Regions from separate parts of the Paenibacillus sp. VCA1 genome, predicted to be linked through region 3. Evidence: riboswitches for the same ligand, from Rfam matches in the RefSeq annotation. Region 3 holds a riboswitch; each other region holds the start of a gene.
The links. Region 3 has a riboswitch for cyclic di-AMP ahead of RJP21_RS21145 (hypothetical protein). Riboswitches for the same ligand answer to the same signal wherever they lie in the genome.
Positions count from the first base shown of each region.

Region 1: another riboswitch for cyclic di-AMP. It lies ahead of RJP21_RS28895 (resuscitation-promoting factor); the one in region 3 lies ahead of RJP21_RS21145 (hypothetical protein).
Region 2: another riboswitch for cyclic di-AMP. It lies ahead of RJP21_RS26480 (APC family permease); the one in region 3 lies ahead of RJP21_RS21145 (hypothetical protein).
Region 4: another riboswitch for cyclic di-AMP. It lies ahead of RJP21_RS22135 (alpha/beta fold hydrolase); the one in region 3 lies ahead of RJP21_RS21145 (hypothetical protein).

Region 1 covers NZ_JAVLSX010000021.1:11,892-16,103, reverse strand. The annotation lists gene rsmA (16S rRNA (adenine(1518)-N(6)/adenine(1519)-N(6))-dimethyltransferase RsmA) at 1-717, opposite strand, end outside; gene rnmV (ribonuclease M5) at 719-1,267, opposite strand; gene RJP21_RS28895 (resuscitation-promoting factor) at 1,423-2,616, opposite strand; cyclic di-AMP (ydaO/yuaA leader) riboswitch at 2,887-3,109, opposite strand; gene RJP21_RS28890 (TatD family hydrolase) at 3,324-4,094, opposite strand; gene RJP21_RS28885 (HD domain-containing protein) at 4,163-4,212, opposite strand, start outside.
Region 2 covers NZ_JAVLSX010000015.1:34,846-39,057, reverse strand. The annotation lists gene RJP21_RS26485 (SDR family oxidoreductase) at 1-203, shown strand, start outside; gene RJP21_RS26480 (APC family permease) at 332-2,155, opposite strand; cyclic di-AMP (ydaO/yuaA leader) riboswitch at 2,290-2,457, opposite strand; gene pdxR (MocR-like pyridoxine biosynthesis transcription factor PdxR) at 2,709-4,064, opposite strand.
Region 3 covers NZ_JAVLSX010000009.1:212,319-216,530, reverse strand. The annotation lists gene kdpB (potassium-transporting ATPase subunit KdpB) at 1-40, opposite strand, end outside; gene kdpA (potassium-transporting ATPase subunit KdpA) at 140-1,816, opposite strand; gene kdpF (K(+)-transporting ATPase subunit F) at 1,880-1,945, opposite strand; gene RJP21_RS21145 (hypothetical protein) at 2,163-2,555, opposite strand; cyclic di-AMP (ydaO/yuaA leader) riboswitch at 2,740-2,912, opposite strand; cyclic di-AMP (ydaO/yuaA leader) riboswitch at 3,016-3,225, opposite strand; cyclic di-AMP (ydaO/yuaA leader) riboswitch at 3,668-3,815, shown strand; gene RJP21_RS21140 (hypothetical protein) at 3,819-4,212, shown strand, end outside.
Region 4 covers NZ_JAVLSX010000010.1:102,980-107,191, reverse strand. The annotation lists gene RJP21_RS22145 (carbohydrate ABC transporter permease) at 1-332, opposite strand, end outside; gene RJP21_RS22140 (ABC transporter permease subunit) at 345-1,196, opposite strand; cyclic di-AMP (ydaO/yuaA leader) riboswitch at 1,648-1,835, shown strand; cyclic di-AMP (ydaO/yuaA leader) riboswitch at 1,909-2,070, shown strand; gene RJP21_RS22135 (alpha/beta fold hydrolase) at 2,231-3,055, shown strand; gene RJP21_RS22130 (AcpB/EbpR/MafR family transcriptional regulator) at 3,126-4,212, shown strand, end outside.

The DNA of each region.
Region 1 (4,212 bases), on a different contig from region 3:
TTTCCGGCGTTGGGCAAACGAAGCATGCACGACCTGGAAAAAGAACTTCTCGTCGTCCACCTCAACCGGGGGCTGCTCACGCACTTTGAGACGGATGACGGCAGACTCCACGTTCGGCTGCGGGATAAACACCGTCTTCGGCACGATGCATACCAATTCCGGCTCGCTGTAATACTGTACGGCGATGCTGAGGCTTCCGTAGTCCTTCGTGCCCGGCGAAGCCGCCATCCGTTCGGCGACCTCCTTCTGGATCATGACCACGATATTTTCCAGCGGCAGCTTCTCTTCCAGCAGCTTCATTAAAATCGGCGTCGTGACGTAATAAGGCAAGTTTGCAACGACGCTCACCTTGGACACATTCGCAAAATCCTCCGCAAAAAGCGCATCAAGATCCGTCTTCAGGACGTCGCCATGATGAATGCGCACATGCGGATACGGCTCCAATACCTCCTGAAGAATCGGAATGAGCCTTTGGTCGATTTCGACCGCGGTAACCGCCCCGGCCTCTTGGGCCAGCTTCTCGGTTAGGGCCCCGATGCCCGGGCCGATTTCCAAAGCCCCTTTCGTGGAATCAAGCCCCGCCGCCTCCACGATTTTGCCCAAAATGTTTTGATCAATCAGAAAATTTTGCCCCAGGCTTTTTTTGAACGAAAACCCGTGACGCTGAATAATTTCTTTCGTTCGCCTTGGCGAAGCAATGTCGTCCATTCGATGCATGTCAACTTTCCCCTTCCTGTTCCAATTGGGCTAACGCATCGGCAAATTCCTCGCGCGTGATTTGAAATACGGCCAGCCGCTTATGGAACTGTTTGCCGTTGCAATATCCGATGCCAAGCAGGTTCCCCATTACCATGCGTCTGTGGGCCGCATCCGGGTGCACCAACAAGCCTGCCTCCATAAGGTCCTCCATGCCGATCAGGCTTTCGGCCCCTTCGTAAGACGTATGCACGCGCGACAGCGCCTTGCGGATCGCTTCGGGCGAAGCGTTCTCCACGCCGATGTCCCCTTTCCGCGTAGCGTCCTCCTCCGGAATGAAGGCATGCTTGCAGCCGGGCACCTTATTGGCGATAATTTTCCGAATCCGTTCCCCGGCGTGGTCCGGGTCGGTCAAGACGATGACTCCCCTGCGTTCCTGAGCCAAAGCGATCCGCTTCAGTATGCGGCTGTTGATCGCCGACCCTCCGGTTTCGATGGTGTCAGCCTCCACCGCCCGCTTTACGGCTACGGTATCGTCCCGGCCTTCCACGACTATGACTTCTTTGATCATGGCCTGCTTCTTCCTTTCCCAAAAGCTCGTCCGTTCATGCGTCAGGCGTTTTTCGGACATCCAAACAACAAAAAGAAGAGGAATGCTCCTCTTCTTTAGCATGACATTTTCATGATCATAATACTATAACATTAGAATGACATTGTAAAACGAAATTAATTCACTTGCGGCTTCACCGGACCGATCACGTACACTTTGAGCCCGGATTTCCGGCCGAAATTGTTGGCCCGCTTCACGGAGTCGTAATAAATGTCGATCTTGTTGCCTTTGATGGCCCCGCCCGTGTCTTCGGCACGGCGGAAGCCGATCCCCTCGATGTATACCCACCATCCGAGCGGAATCACGCTAGGATCCACGGCAATGGTGCGCCCTTCCGCCACGCGCGTTCCCGTCGCGGTACGCGTGCCGATTCCCGGCTCGCCTGCGGAATATGCCGTCATGGAAACATGAATTAATTTTTTATATGAGAAATCAACACCGGCTTTGCTTATGCGGTTATTGCTGCTGACTGTTTTTTTCGTTTTGGCGGCTGACGAAGCTTTGACGGTAGATGAAGACTTGACGGTAGATGAAGACTTGGCGGCCGCTGTCTGAACGGCTGGCGGAGCCGGTTTTTTCTTCGTTCCTACGGCGATGACTTTATCCAACGTTTTCGTCTGCACTTCTTTGCCGATCATGCGCATGGACACCATTTGGCCGTCATGGTAGACCTTTTCGATATGCTGCACCATCACGCCCGGCTTTCCCTGCTGAATGACGCGGTTATCGCCTACGGTCAGGCTGGGATCGGCCGTTTTGATGACGCGGAAAGGCAAGTTTTCATGGCGATCCACGACTTGCTTGTTGACGCGCACGATACGAATATCGGTCTGTTCCGTCACCTGCTCGGTCAGAGCCGGAGTGACTTTATCGTCCTCTTTGAGCGATACGCCGAACTCCTTCAGCACGTCGCCAACCGTGTCTTTTGTGGTGTACAACTTTTTCGTTGCCCCATCCACCGTCACCTGCACGGGAGCGGCGCGGTCGATCACCACTTTGTCTCCATCCTGAAGCGAACTGCTCAGCGGTATGGAAACCTGATCCTCCGGTTTAAGGCTGATTGCCTGCTCATCCAGCATTTCTTGTAAAACGGACTTGTTAGTCTCAATCTTCTTGACTTGACCGTCTACCACCAGGTATACCTGTTTGCGCGTGGATGAGTTGACCAGCAGCAAAATCATGATGGTAAGTGCGATTGTAACGATAGCTGCAGTAGAGATTTGGCGCAAATTCTCATGCTTCCATCGCAATGCGTAAGACATGCTGGAGATTTTTGAATCATGGGTCTCTTCTTGCCCTAAAACGCCCATTTTCTCGATCCTCCTTCATAGCCTCGCCATTAGAGTTACGCATGAATGATTTGACGCGGGCTATACTTGATTTTTTACAAGACCGCACAAGGAGCATGCGCTCTTGCACCATGAACCGATCGATTTTTCATGATTTGTCGCCTCCTGTTATACAACAGTATGACGACGCCTTCTCCATTATTCAAAAACAAAGGAAGCCTGCCAAGAGCTTATGAGGACTCTTTCGTGGCTTCCCTGGATGTCTGAATGACGGAAAAGTAAATGCACGAAACCCTCTCTTTATGACGCTTACGGAGTTAGCTGTCGGGTTTGGGCGAAAGAGAGCCGCCCGATCAACGCTTGCCCGCTCATGGCGGACTGCGCCGAATTCACCCCTGAGACCCTGTAAAGAAATCAAATACATCCTGAGATCGATGCGGCTGCGACCGCAACGCTCTCCATGTATCGGTTCCCCCGCTCTTTCGCAAAACGAAAGATTCAGCGTGATTGATTCACGGAAGCCGCCGCATAACCGAAAAAGGAAATGGCTTACAGCAGCTCAAGTTCACTGACAAGATGATATCCTGTTTTGATGCATGTTGTAAAGCGGGAATCAACAACGTTTATTTGAATATATGGTTAAAAAATTGTAATATTCTTCGTTTTTTTGGTTAAAAAACTTTAATGCTTCGCTTATGCTCGTTTTTTCAGCTGTTTTTCTCCCGTTTTCATTTAATCCCAAATCGTTCCAGCCCATTTTTGGTCGTAATTCGGGCAATTTCCTCCACTTCGACCCCCTTAATTTGGGCAGCAGCCTCGGCCACCAGACGAACGTGGGCAGATTCGTTTCGTTTTCCTCGGTAAGGGTGTGGCGTCAGGTAAGGAGAGTCGGTTTCGATCAGCAGCCGGTCCATCGGAACCTGCGCAAGCACTTCCTTGGGCTGTCTGGCATTTTTGAACGTGATGGGTCCCCCGAAGGACAGATGGAATCCCATGTTCAGGCATAGTTTGGCCGTCTCCCAGCTGCCGGAATAGGAGTGCATGACGCCCCCGACTTCGCTTGCCTTCTCTTCGCGCAAAATTTTTACGATATCCTCGTGCGCGTCCCGGTTATGGATCACGATCGGCATGTTCAATTCCCGGGCCAAACCGATTTGCTGGCGCAGCACGCGATGCTGAACGTCCTTCGGCGAAGTGTCCCAGTAATAATCAAGCCCGATTTCGCCGATGGCCACCACTTTCTCGTGACTGCATAAAGATGCAATCCACTCGAGGTCGCCTTCTTTCATCGTGATGGCATCCTGGGGATGCCAACCGACGGCGGCATATATAAAATCATGCGTTTCCGCAAGCTTCATCGTGGAGGGGATCGTTTCACGGTTAAACCCGACGTTAATCATCCGGGTAACGCCCGCCTCATAAGCGCGAACTATAGTCTCCTCCCGGTCTTCGTCGAACTGCGGCGCATCCAAATGCGTATGCGTGTCGAATAAATTCATATCTGGAACTCCCTTCGTGTCAGAAAGCATAGATTAATATGGGTCATCCTTCAAAGCAATCGCTGTCGTTATCGCTTGAAAATTTGGGAAACCGGGTCGGAAAGGGAAGAAATGACGT
Region 2 (4,212 bases), on a different contig from region 3:
CACCCGGACCGATTTGGACTCCGCTGATCCCGGCTTCCTTTACCCCGGACCGGGTCAAACACTTCGGCACCGAGGTGCCGATGAAAAGAGCGGGCCAGCCTTTTGAGCTGGCTCCCGCCTATGTGTATTTAGCCTCCGACGACGCTTCGTACGTGTCGGGCCAAATTCTTCACGTGGGCGGCGGCGAGATGGTGGAGTCCTAGCCGAAAACAAAACGAAGCTGCTGCCATTCACCACAAAAAAGGATCGCGGACGAGTGTACTCGCCGCGATCCTTTTTTTGTGAACTTGAAACTGATGCCTCTATATATTTTGGGCTGCCGCTTCATTCTTTATTTTTTCAGATGATACGGTACGGTTGTCACAATGACGTCCTTGCGATACAGCAAATAGGTACGGATCATCAAACTCGTCTGGTTATGCAGCAAATTCTGCCAGCTTCGTTTCGGAATGAATTGGGGAATGATGACCGTCACCTGATAATTGGACTCGCTCGCCTTCCGATGGACCGTATCGATGAATTTGCTAAGCGGCTGGATGATGCTTCGGTAAGGAGAATGCAGCGTCACCAGGCGAACATCGGGACGCCACTTGCTCCATTTTTCCTCGAACCGGACTTCCTCTTCCCGCTCGAAAGGGATGTAAACGGCAATGATCTGGTCCGCTGACAGCGATTCCGCATAATTCAAGGAATGCTCAACAACATGCGTGATGCCGGATACGGGAAGAATGACGACGTTCCCTTCGATCGGTACCGCCGGTTCGCAAGTGGAAAGCCGCAGCTGCTCCCCGACCGCCTCGTAATGCTTTTTGATCCGGTGAAACAGATAAACGATCAACGGCAAAAATATTAAAATCGGCCAAATTTGCGGGAACTTGGTTACAAAAAACATCACCGAAACCGTGAAGCTGATCAGCGCGCCGATGGTATTGATCGTTAGCTTCGTCATCCAGCCGGCCGGCTTCTCCCTCACCCATTTTACGATCATGCCGGTCTGCGACAGCGTGAACGGGATGAACACCCCTACGGCATAAAGCGGAATCAAATGCTCCGTTTGCCCATGAAAGGCGATGATCAGGACGATCGAGAGCAGGCCGAGAATGATGATTCCGTTGGAATAACCGAGACGGTCGCCTCTTACCGTAAACATTCTGGGGATAAACCGATCTTTGGCCAAATTGACGGCAAGAAGCGGGAATGCCGAATATCCCGTATTCGCGGCCAGAATCAAGATCAAAGCCGTCGTTCCTTGAATAAAGAAATACATAAAATTGCGTCCGAAGGTTTCCTCGGCAATTTGGGATACGACCGTTTCTTTGGCATTCGGCGATATCCCCAAGTAATAAGCGAGGAACACGATGCCCGAGAACAGCAAAGCCAGCAGGATCCCCATCGCCATTAACGTTTTCGCGGCATTGTTCGGTGCGGGATGCTTGAAGTTAGGTATCGCGTTGGATATCGCCTCAACGCCCGTCAGGGCCGAGCTTCCCGACGCAAAAGCTTTTAGCAGCAGAAACAGGCTGATGCCCGCCACCGGCGTGCCAATCGGCGTATGAAGATGAGGCGAAACATGGCCCGAAACGATATTGTACAGCCCGACGCCGATCAAAATGAAAAGCGCAAAGGCAAATAAATAGACCGGGTACGCCAAAATGGTTGCCGACTCGGTAACGCCCCTAAGGTTCAAAAGAGTGATCAGGATAACGAACGTAACGGCGATCGCTACCTTGTACTCATGCAGCACCGGAAAGGCCGACGTGATGGCATCCGTCCCTGCCGACACGCTGACCGCCACCGTCAAAATGTAATCCACCAGCAAAGATCCGCCGGCGATCAGTCCAGGGTAAAGTCCCAAATTTTGCTTGGAAACGACATAGGCTCCTCCGCCGTGCGGATAAGCGAAAATGATTTGACGGTATGATAAAATGAGTGCCGATAATAATACGAGAACCCCGATGCCGATCGGGATCGAATACCATAATGCCGCCGAGCTAACCGTGATCAGCACCAACAGAATTTGCTCCGGACCATAGGCGACCGATGATAACGCATCCGAAGATAGTATGGCAAGGGCCTTCTTTTTGTTTAGCTTTTGCTCCCCCAATTCCGTGGACTTAAGTGGCCGTCCGATAAGGAGCCTTTTCAATGCCGCCATAAATGATTTCACCGCCACTGTTTAAGTTGAATGATCATGGATGTATCCTTATTGTTACCCATTTCGCCAAATTTGCGCACCAAAAAAAGCCGCAGGAAAGTCGGACCTTCCCGCGGCTTCATAAAACGCGCGACAAATCCTCTTTCATAACGCTTACGAGGTTAGCTGACGGATTCGGGACCGAAAGTATCCCTACACTCGAATCGATGCATCATCAAGTGATTCACCCCTGGGACGAAGCGCTCTCCCTTCATCCCGTTGGTTCCCCCGCTCCTAATTTCAGGATTAAGCGATTAAGGAATATTTCAAATCAGGTTTACATGTTCATGATTACGAATGAAATCTTACTCCTTCCGGACATTTGCTGTAAAGAGGCAAAGAAGCAAATTTAGGATTGAAAACGCGCAAAAGGCATTCGTGGCATCGCTTACAATCACTGTATTCGATGGATCTCTCGCTGTAACATCGATTCTCTGCTTCTAAATAGCATCCTTTCCGGGTTAGGGTTGGATGATAAACGGTGATTCGGATTTAATACTCGCTTCATCAATGCTCATTTTCCATTTTCATGCAAAAAGCGCCGAAGCAAAAGGATTCCCTCCCGGATCTGATCCGGTTCCAGATGGCCGTAGCCAAACAACAGCTTGCTGTTATGCCTTCCTTTACGAACGCAATGATACTCCACGGGAGTTACCCGGATCCGGTTCCGTCGGGCCTCTTGCCGAAAATGTTCGTCAAATGTCTGCCCCGGGAATTCGACGGCCAAATGCAGTCCCGCCGCGTCCCCCCATGTAAGCAGTCCCTCCCCGAAGCCGGCTTGAAGCGAATCCATAAGAACCTGACGCCGTTCCCGGTACAATTTACTCATCTTTGCGATATGGCGATCAAATTTTCGGGTATGCAAAAATTGTGCCAAAACGGCTTGTTCAAAAGGAGGATTTTGAACGTCCGTATACGTCCGCAACCTGCTCCAAGCACTTTGAAGCTCCCTCGGCAAAATCACGTAACCGATGCGAAGCGCCGGGAACAAAACCTTGCTGAACGTGCCGATATAGATGACCCGATCCGGATCCATGGCATAAAGAGGCGATGCCGGCTCGCCGACATACCTGAATTCGCTGTCATAATCATCTTCGATGACAAAGCTGCCGTTGTGCCGGGCAAAACGGATCAACGCCGCTCGCCTTGCCGCAGGAAGAATCGCCCCCAGCGGAAATTGATGCGAAGGCGTAACGTACACCGGACTGCCGTATTTTGCGGTCAATCCATCGGTTTGAAGCCCATATTCGTCAACGGGAACCGGCTTGACGGCGTATCCTTTACCGATGAATGTCTGAATCATTTCGATGTTGCATGGATCTTCAACTAATATTTCTTTGTCATTGTCGTACAAAAGATCCGCGATCAAGTGCAGCGCTTGCGTCGCCCCTGCAGTAATAAAAATATCCTCGGCTTCAACTTCAAGCCCTTTGCTCCGCATGAGCCAGGCGGCAATCTCCCGGCGCAGCCGCGGCAACCCCTGCGGACCGGTATATCCAAACAGATCGACCGACATTTCGCCTAAAACTTGATGCGATAACCGCTGCCAGGCATATCGCGGAAATTGGCGCAAATCCGGCTGGCCCGTCCTGAAATCCGCCAAAAATGAAGGGATCGGCGGCGTTTCCTGCCGCTGGGCTTTGCTTTGGGGCTGCTTATCCAGAACAAGTCCCCCGACGATTCGCGTGGCCGCTCCCTGCCGCGTTTCCGCATACCCTTCGGTAACCAGCATATCATACGCTTCGTTAACCGTATTTCGGGAAACGTTCAGCTCTTGGGCCAACGCCCGCGTCGAAGGAAGCGATTCTCCCGCTTTAAGGATTCCGGCCATGATCCGTTCGCTTAAGCTTTGATATAGTTGCCGTTTCAACGGAATTTCGCTCTCCCGATTCAAATGAATTCCCCACATAAGTCCTCCCACTGGATCGTATCAAATGAAGTTCAACTGGTTCTTTTCCCTTTTAGTGGATTGCAATACGATTGTAACAATCATTTCAAATCCACACCACCGGAGGAAT
Region 3 (4,212 bases):
CGATGTTTCCCGTCAGCATGCTTTTTCGTTTTCCTTCCATCGTTTTTCCACCTCGTTTATTCAATCGCTTTGAGCTTTTTACGGGGATGCTCCCCGCGAAACCGCTCCCGCGTCCATTTTCCAAACAACCGATTCGGCCTTACATCGTCAAAAACTCCGCGATCGGCCCCAGCACCAGCACAGGCAGGAAAGTCAGCGCCCCGATCAGGAGCACCGTTCCGACCAAAATGCCGGCAAACAGCTTCGTGTCCGTCCGGAAGGTGCCGATCGATTCGGGAACGAGCTTCTTGCCGGACAGCGAGCCCGCCACCGCCAGCAGCGCGATGATGGATACATACCGTCCCAGAAGCATGACGAGCCCCGTGCTGACGTTCCAGAACACCGTGTTATCCCCCAGCCCTTCAAAGCCGGAGCCGTTGTTCGCCGCGGATGACGTATATTCGTACAGCGATTGGCTGAGCCCGTGATACAGCGGATTGGACAAGGCGTCCGTGCCGAGATGCGTCATAAACGAAATCGCCGTCGGCGCCAGAATGATCAGCGGATGCGCCAGGATCGCGACGGCGATCAGCTTCATTTCCCGGCTTTCGATTTTTTTCCCAAGAAACTCCGGCGTCCGCCCGACCATCAGGCCGCAAATGAAAACGCCCAATATCGCGTACATCAGCATGTTGACAAGACCGACGCCTTTGCCGCCGAAGACGACGTTCAGCATCATCTCCGCCAGCGGAGCCAGTCCGCCGAGCGGGGTCAGCGTATCATGCATGTTGTTGACCGAACCGGTGGTCGCCGCGGTCGTCACGGCCGTGAACAAGGCGGATTGCGCCACGCCGAAACGAACCTCTTTTCCTTCCATGCTGCCCTGCGAGGCATCGATACCCAACTGATTGATCAGCGGGTTGCCGCTTTTTTCCGATACGTACGTCAGGGACAGGAACGCCAGGAACAGCACCATCATGGCCGAAAAGATGATCCAGCCCTGCTTGCGGTTGTTGGCGAAACGCCCGAACGTGTACGGCAATGCGGCCGAAATCGTCCACATGCTCAAAATTTCAATGACATTCGTGAGCGGACTCGGATTTTCAAACGGATGCGACGAGTTCGCTCCGAAAAAACCGCCCCCGTTCGTCCCCAGATGTTTGATCGACTCCAAGGAGGCCACCGGCCCCATCGCAATATGCTGCACCGCTCCGCTTAAAGTATGGACGGTCACTGTCGGATCAAGCGTTTGGGGCACCTTCAACCCCACAAGCACCAGGGTGACGATCAAGGCCAGCGGCAGGAACACCCGGACATGCGCCTTGATGAAATCCTCGAAAAAGTTGCCCAGCCCGCCTTCGCGGCGCGTGATGCCCCGAATAAAAGCGATCGCCACGGCCAAGCCGGATGCGGCCGAAGTAAACATCATCATCGTGATAACGATCATCTGCCCCAAATACGACATGCCGCTTTCGCCGCTGTAATGCTGCAGGTTCGTATTGGTCATGAAACTGATGACGGTATTGAAGGACAAGCTGGCGTCCATGTTTCCCGTCCCGTTCGGGTTGACCGGCAGCCCGCCCATCAGTCTCAGCACCGCGTAACTTACGGCCACCAACACGATGTTAGTTGCGATCATGCTCAGGGCGTATGTTTTCCAGCTCATTCCCGAGCGCTTCCGAAGGCCGATGATGGCGTAAAAAAGCTTTTCCACGGGACCGAACATCCGGTCCGTCCGATTCGGTTCATTAGAAAAAACGTGGTAGATGTAACTGCCGACCGGTTTAACCAATAGCAGCAGCACCACGATCACGATGCCAATCTGCAACATATCCAAATTCGCTTCCTCCTCTTCAAACGCGGGATGAAGGCGGCTTCGCCTTACCCGCACAGCCTTTTTTTAAAACCGTTCCGGATGGATCAGGGCATACACCAGGTAGATGAACACAAACGCCGTCAGCACCATTACCACAATCATTTGCCGTCTCCTCCCCCGTCCACGATATGGCCGCACCACATCAGAAACAGCAAAAATATTCCGAACACGCCCGCCAGCGTCAATATCATGAAAAGGTCCATCATGGATCAAACTCTCTCCTTTTTCTGCCCGGCTGCCTGCCTTTTGCAAGCTCCGGACATTTCTTGCTTCAGCCTTCCGCATCATGTTTCAATCATCCTAACCGTTACTTCAGCAAAAAGCCGACCTCGCCGTTTAGCGTATGAATGACATGGTCCGCCCCAAGCCCCCGGTAAATGCCCGGCGAATGATGGGCCTGGGTGATCACGTAGATGGAACACGGCGTCCAGGGACGGCAAATTTGCAGGTATCGGCACGTTAGATTCAAGCTGTTCTCGAATATGAAAATCCGGCCGATCCGCCCTTCGGGAACAACCCACTCATCCGTGTTGTTGGTGTGAAGGCGGATGATTTTGGGCACTCCCAGCTTCCTCAGCTCCCGTTCTTCTTTCGCATTGTTCGTCAGCGCGGCGAAAGGCCGCTTGAGATACATCAGAAGCTTGATAAAATTGCGCCCTGCTTCGTTCGGAGCCGTCACAACGATGAGCTCTTCTTCCACGGCTTTCGCCTCCTTTTTTCGAAGAATCGGATTCGAATGAATACTTCTTGCAATAACAGAAACGGCGATTCAGCGGTTTTTACGTTCCGATAGAATGGAAAAAGCCGCAGGAAAGAGGATCTTTCCCGCGGCTTCAAAAATCCATGACCAAAGAAAGCCATGAATATATGCTCACGACAAATGGGGCCTCTCCCTATACGCTTACGAGGTTAGCTGACGGATTAGGGCGTGAGAGTCGCCCTTCCCTCGTCCGTTTCGGACATAGGGATTCACCCCGGCGCCATCGGCAAATTGGATGCATACGGCGCGTTGGTTCCCCCGCTTCCGGCCGAAGCCGGAATTCAGCGTTAAAGACGTTTCATTTTTTATAAGCTGCTTATTTTTCGTATTTTGGCAACAAAAAACCACAGAGGTCATTAGGTCCCCTGCGGTCGATCTGCATCGATCACAAGTTTCATCATTCCTCTCCCAAACGACGCTTACGAGGTTAGCTGACGGATTCGAGCGGTGAGAGTCGCTCTACCCGTGATGGCGGATCCATGGCATCCGGTCACGGGATTCACCCCTGCGGCCTGCCTGCCGTCCGACTCTCACACCGGACGACGGGAGCGCGCGATTGGTTCCCCCGATTCCCGTTCCTAAACGAACGGAAACTCAGCGATTCAAAAAATGGAAACATGTTGAATTACGATTTGAATCATACACCTGCGCGTATCGGCATGTAAAGGCAGCGCGAAATCGCTATTCACGTAAAATGGCGGCCTTAATGAGCAGGTTATCGCTTACAAAAGCATTTATCTCCGTTAAACTCTCGCATGCTCTCTATTTTCTTGTTTTTGACGTTTGATGAAGCGGCCTGCCTTTTCCGGCTTATTATGTACGCAAGCTATTTTCGCAAACAGACGAAGAACCGTGGCAAAATGAGAAAACGGGAGAAAAACAGCCGTCATCGCCAGATTGCCATCGACACGGTCCGATTTCGGCAAAGCCCGGCCTTTCACGATTTACATTTCATTTTACAAACGCTCTGCCGTCCGTTATTATAAATGCCAATTACTTGAGGAGTTTGCAAAAATCCAAGGAGGTAAAAATCTGAAATCCTAGTACCTTTAAACAATCACGCGCTGAATTCCCGCTACCCGGGAAACGGGGGAACCATCCGGCCGCCAAGGCCGCGGGGTGAATCGCAGGGCAACCTGCGTAGGGCTTCTCCTGGCCCGAATCCGGCAGCTAACTCCGTAAGCGACAAAAGGAGAGAAATCTATGCTTCATACCGAATCCGACACGGAGCCACTGGCTGCCCAGGGGACGATTCGCCTGCATGCCATTGAGTTGTTCGTAATTCATCTAACAAAAGAGAACGCGGGTACCTTTTGCGGTTTCGGTGATCATTACAGGGTATTGATGCGGATTGTGACAAGCGGAGGCTGCGGCTGGGGGGAAATGTACTTCAACGAAAGGAACCGGCCGGTAGATTGGACCGCGTGGGCTTCATGGTTCGAACAGGTGTTGCATAGGAATTTCAAAAGCGTTTCGAGCATCGAAACCGGCTTGATTTCAAATCTGCGCCCATTCCATCTGGCAAGGCTCCATCTGTTGTGCGACGCCCTTCAAGGACTTTCGGGCACGAGCGGCCGAGGTCTGGGAGCTGCGGGCG
Region 4 (4,212 bases), on a different contig from region 3:
AAAAAGGTTAAAAAGGAAAGGATATGCCGATATTTCACCTTCGGGTGGCTGAGAACATACGCATAGGACGCCGTAATAATAACGCCAAGCACCGTTCCCGTCAACGTAACGAACAAGGTAACGCCATAACTTCGGAATACCTGATCTCCCGACAAGAGCATCTTGTAGGCATTCAAGCTAAAAGAAGTCGGAAACAGCTGATATCCGGAGGTTTGAATGAACGTTTCATTGGCAAAGGAGTTCACCAATACGATCCAAAACGGGATGAAACAAATCAGGGCAAACCCGCTTAACAGCACATACACAAAACCTAGAAACAATCGTTCTCGCATTTCTATCACACCTTAAAACAATCTAGAGTCCGGGTCGATCTTACGCGCCAGCCAATTGAAGAACGTAACGGCGATGAGCCCCATAAACGACTGGTAAAGAACAATGGCGGAGGACATGCTGAAGTTGCCCATCTGCCGCAGTGCGCGGTATGCATACGTATCGATCACATCCGTAGTGGGGAACAAGACGCCAACATCGCCGATCAGGGCATAGATCATGCCGAAGTCTCCATAAAATATCCGTCCGATCCCGAGAAGCAGCATGATGATGATAATGGGACGCAATAGTGGAAGCGTAATGTAAAGGATTTGCTGAAAGCGGCTTGCCCCTTCCAGTTTGGCGCTTTCATAATACTCGGAAGAAATGCCCGTGATCGAAGCAAGGAAGATGATCGAATTGTAGCCGGCTATTTTCCACACGTAAACGAACGTCAAAATATAGGGCCATACGCCTGGCGTCAGATACCAATCCACCCCTTTCAATCCGAGAGCGTTCAATGCCTGATTCACCATCCCTTCGGATGAGCTGAACATCGTCTGCACCATCATGCTAACGACCAGCCAAGAGATGAAGTATGGCAAAAATACGAATGACTGTGCCGTTTTTTTGAACCATTTGACCGTGACTTCATTAAGCAGCACCGCGAGCACGACGGCCGTCCCCAAACCGAACACCAGAAACAGCCCGTTCAAAAATACGGTGTTCCATGTGACGCGCAGCCAGTCATTGGTCGAAAAGAAAAACTCGAAGTTTCTCCATCCCACCCATCGACTTCCAAATAGACCGTCTGAAAGCCGGTAATTCTGAAAGGCAAGCAAATGTCCCAGCATCGGCGTATACGCAAAGACAAGCAGGAACAGCATGCCGGGAAGCGCAAGCAGATACAGATAACGGTTTTTGACGACTTCATGGATAAATCCGCGATGTCCTCTTGAATTGTTTTTCAATCATTCACCTCCCTGCGATCCATTGGATGAACATGCCTGTTGACATCATTTATCGTAGCAGCGGTTCAAAGGCTTTGAATAGTTCTCATTGGTACGAAGGAGTTCTTAAATGGCTGATGGGGAGGTATTCATTTTCCACGCCAGGTTCTATATCCAATATCGGAAGGGCGCTTTGGTTATTACAAAGATGAACGAATTATAAATCAAGCAAACGGAAGCTATCGGTTGTAAATGAATGATTACGCAGGAATAGCGGTCGGAAACCAGCGAAACCTATAAAAAAGGCCATGAATTCTATTGTAACCAACCTTTACAGTTCGCCGGCTCAGGCGTATATTCAATTCATTATGTAATATCTTTGGTTCATGGATGAATCACGCTGAATTTTCAATCACGAAAAGCGGGGGAACCATATCGGCATCGGCATGCAATCCTTTATGAAGGGATGAAGCCGGATGCTTGGGGTGAATCGGATGGAAAGACTTCCAAATCCGTAGGGCAACTCTCACGGCCCGAATCCGACAGCTAACCTCGTAAGCGTCGCTATGAGAGAGGAGTGAAACTGTGAGTTGACAACAAACACAGGGTACCTGCTCTGTGTTTTTCTGTGCGTAAAATCGAATGAACGTCTATTGATTCGCTGAATTTCCGTTCCGGCGGAAAACGGGGGAACCGGCCGTGATGATCAGCCATTCGTCACATGGGGTGAATCTCGAAATCGCATTCGAGTAGGGCTACTCTTGGGTCCGAATCCGACAGCTAACCTCGTAAGCGTTAGAAGAGAGGCTGCTTTTATACATGCGCAGCAAGGTTTATTTGCCTTGCTTGAAGAAGCATGGAAAGAGGGTTCCTCTTTTCCATGCTTTTTTGTTTTGCCGATTTTTAACGAGATTTCGTTTGGAATAGAGAAGGATATCGTCAGACAACGGATCGCGGAGAGGAGAAGAAAGTTGCCTAACATACAAGTGAACGGAACATCGCTTTATTACGAGACGCATGGCAGCGGCGTGCCGATCGTTTTTATCCACGGACATCTTTCATCCCATCATATGTTCGAACCGCAGGTGGAATATTTCAGCAAAAGAGCGAAAGTGATCGTGCTTGATTTGAGGGGCTACGGCAATTCGGGCAAATTAAATGTTGAAGTCGAGGACATCGTCGCCACCCAATGCAGGGATTTGAAGGAGCTGCTGGATAAGCTGAATCTTCCGAAAGTGACGCTTGTCGGGTGCTCGAGCGGGAGCCTGCTTGTGCAAAAGTTTGCGGAAGCCTACCCGGACAGCGTCAACGCGCTGGTGCTTGTCGACAGTTATTTTTACGGCCCTTGCGGACCCTTCGGCACAAAAAACGGCATCTGGAAGCTGCTGGAGGCCTGCAGTTGGATTTCCTACTATCTACCAGCCGAATTTTTTCTCCGGTCGCTGCGCGTAACGTATCACCGGTGGATTCCGGCCTACAGCATATTGAGGAACGAGCTGTTTCATAAACGGCCGACCGAGTCGGTTAAACAGCGGATGGCTTTGCTTCGGACCGATTTCAACTCCGGGTTGTCCCGGCTGCGGATGCCGGTTTTATGCGTGGCCGGCAGGCAAAGCGAATGGTTCGTCAACCAGATGAACAAAGCGGTGGAATGGTTCGCGTGCGCCCAGAAAGCGGTCATTGAAGACGCGATTTATCCGAGCCATTTGTGCCAGCCGCTGGAGTTTAACCGCATTTTGCTTAATTTTTTGATCGATCAGCAGCTTTTCCGGTTGGAACAGCAGCATTCGGGCTGAAATCCGCCTTGGGCGGCAACAATGAAAAGGTACGCATGATCGGCGGTAAGCATCGGGTAAGGGTGATGATATGAATAAAGAATATATGCAGCTGAAATCGCTGCTGAAGCTGCTGGACCGGGAGGAGCGGTGGTTTACGTTCGCCGAGGTGGAAAGCGTGCTGGGCGTATCCGGCAAATCCGTCCGGAAAATCGTCGAGGAAGCCGTTTCCCTGCTGCCTCCGTCCATGCGGATCGAGGTGTCCAGAGGAAAAGGCATCATGTTCCGCCGGGACCGGCACGGCACGAGCATCCAGGAAGTTTTGGAACCGCTGCTTCGGGAAACGCCTTATTTTCGCTTGATGCAGCTGTTGTTCGAGCATGACGGCAAAACCTCCGCGGAGGAGGTCGCGGAAGCGCTTTTTATGAGCTTTTCTTCGTTCAAAAAGTGGATCGTCCATCTGAACCGGGAGGAGCTGCGCCCGTTCCAGCTTCGGATGACGTATTCCGCGCCGGCGCTGAAAGGGAACGAAATCCACGTGCGCTATTTTTTATGGAAACTGTTTATCGAGGCTTATCCTTACACCGGATGGCCTTTTTCAAATGCCGATTTCGAACGGCTCGACGGCTGGGTGTCGGAATTCGAGCGGGAAAACGGCATGATTTATTTTTTGAATTCCAGGCGCAGCCTGTCGTTTCTGATCGCAATCGTGCTCGAAAGGGTCAAGCAGGGGCATCGGGTCGAGCTTCGAATCGGCGGTTATGCGTGGGAGCGGCATCCGTTTTTTGATCCGGTCTTGAAGCTGTCGGAAAAACTTGAGGAGACGTATGGCATCGCCATGCCCCGCGAAGAGGTTTATTTTTTGCAATCCATGTTCAGTTTAAGCCAATATCATGACAAAGACGGCTCTGCTCATCTGAACGAAGAATCTGGTGGAACCGGAAGCGGAGACGATGAAGAGAGCCGCATGTCCGGCCTGCTTATTCCGATTTTGGCTGAAACTTTCCCGGCGCTGAACATCGGACCCCGTTTTTTGGCCGAAATCCGGGAATTCATGGAGAAGCTGCGCATCGACAACGCCATTCCCGAGCTGATGGCCGTCTCGCACAGCCACCTGACCGCGTATATCCGGGAGAACGAGCAGCCCATTTTCGCGGCGGTAACGGCATGCATGCGCG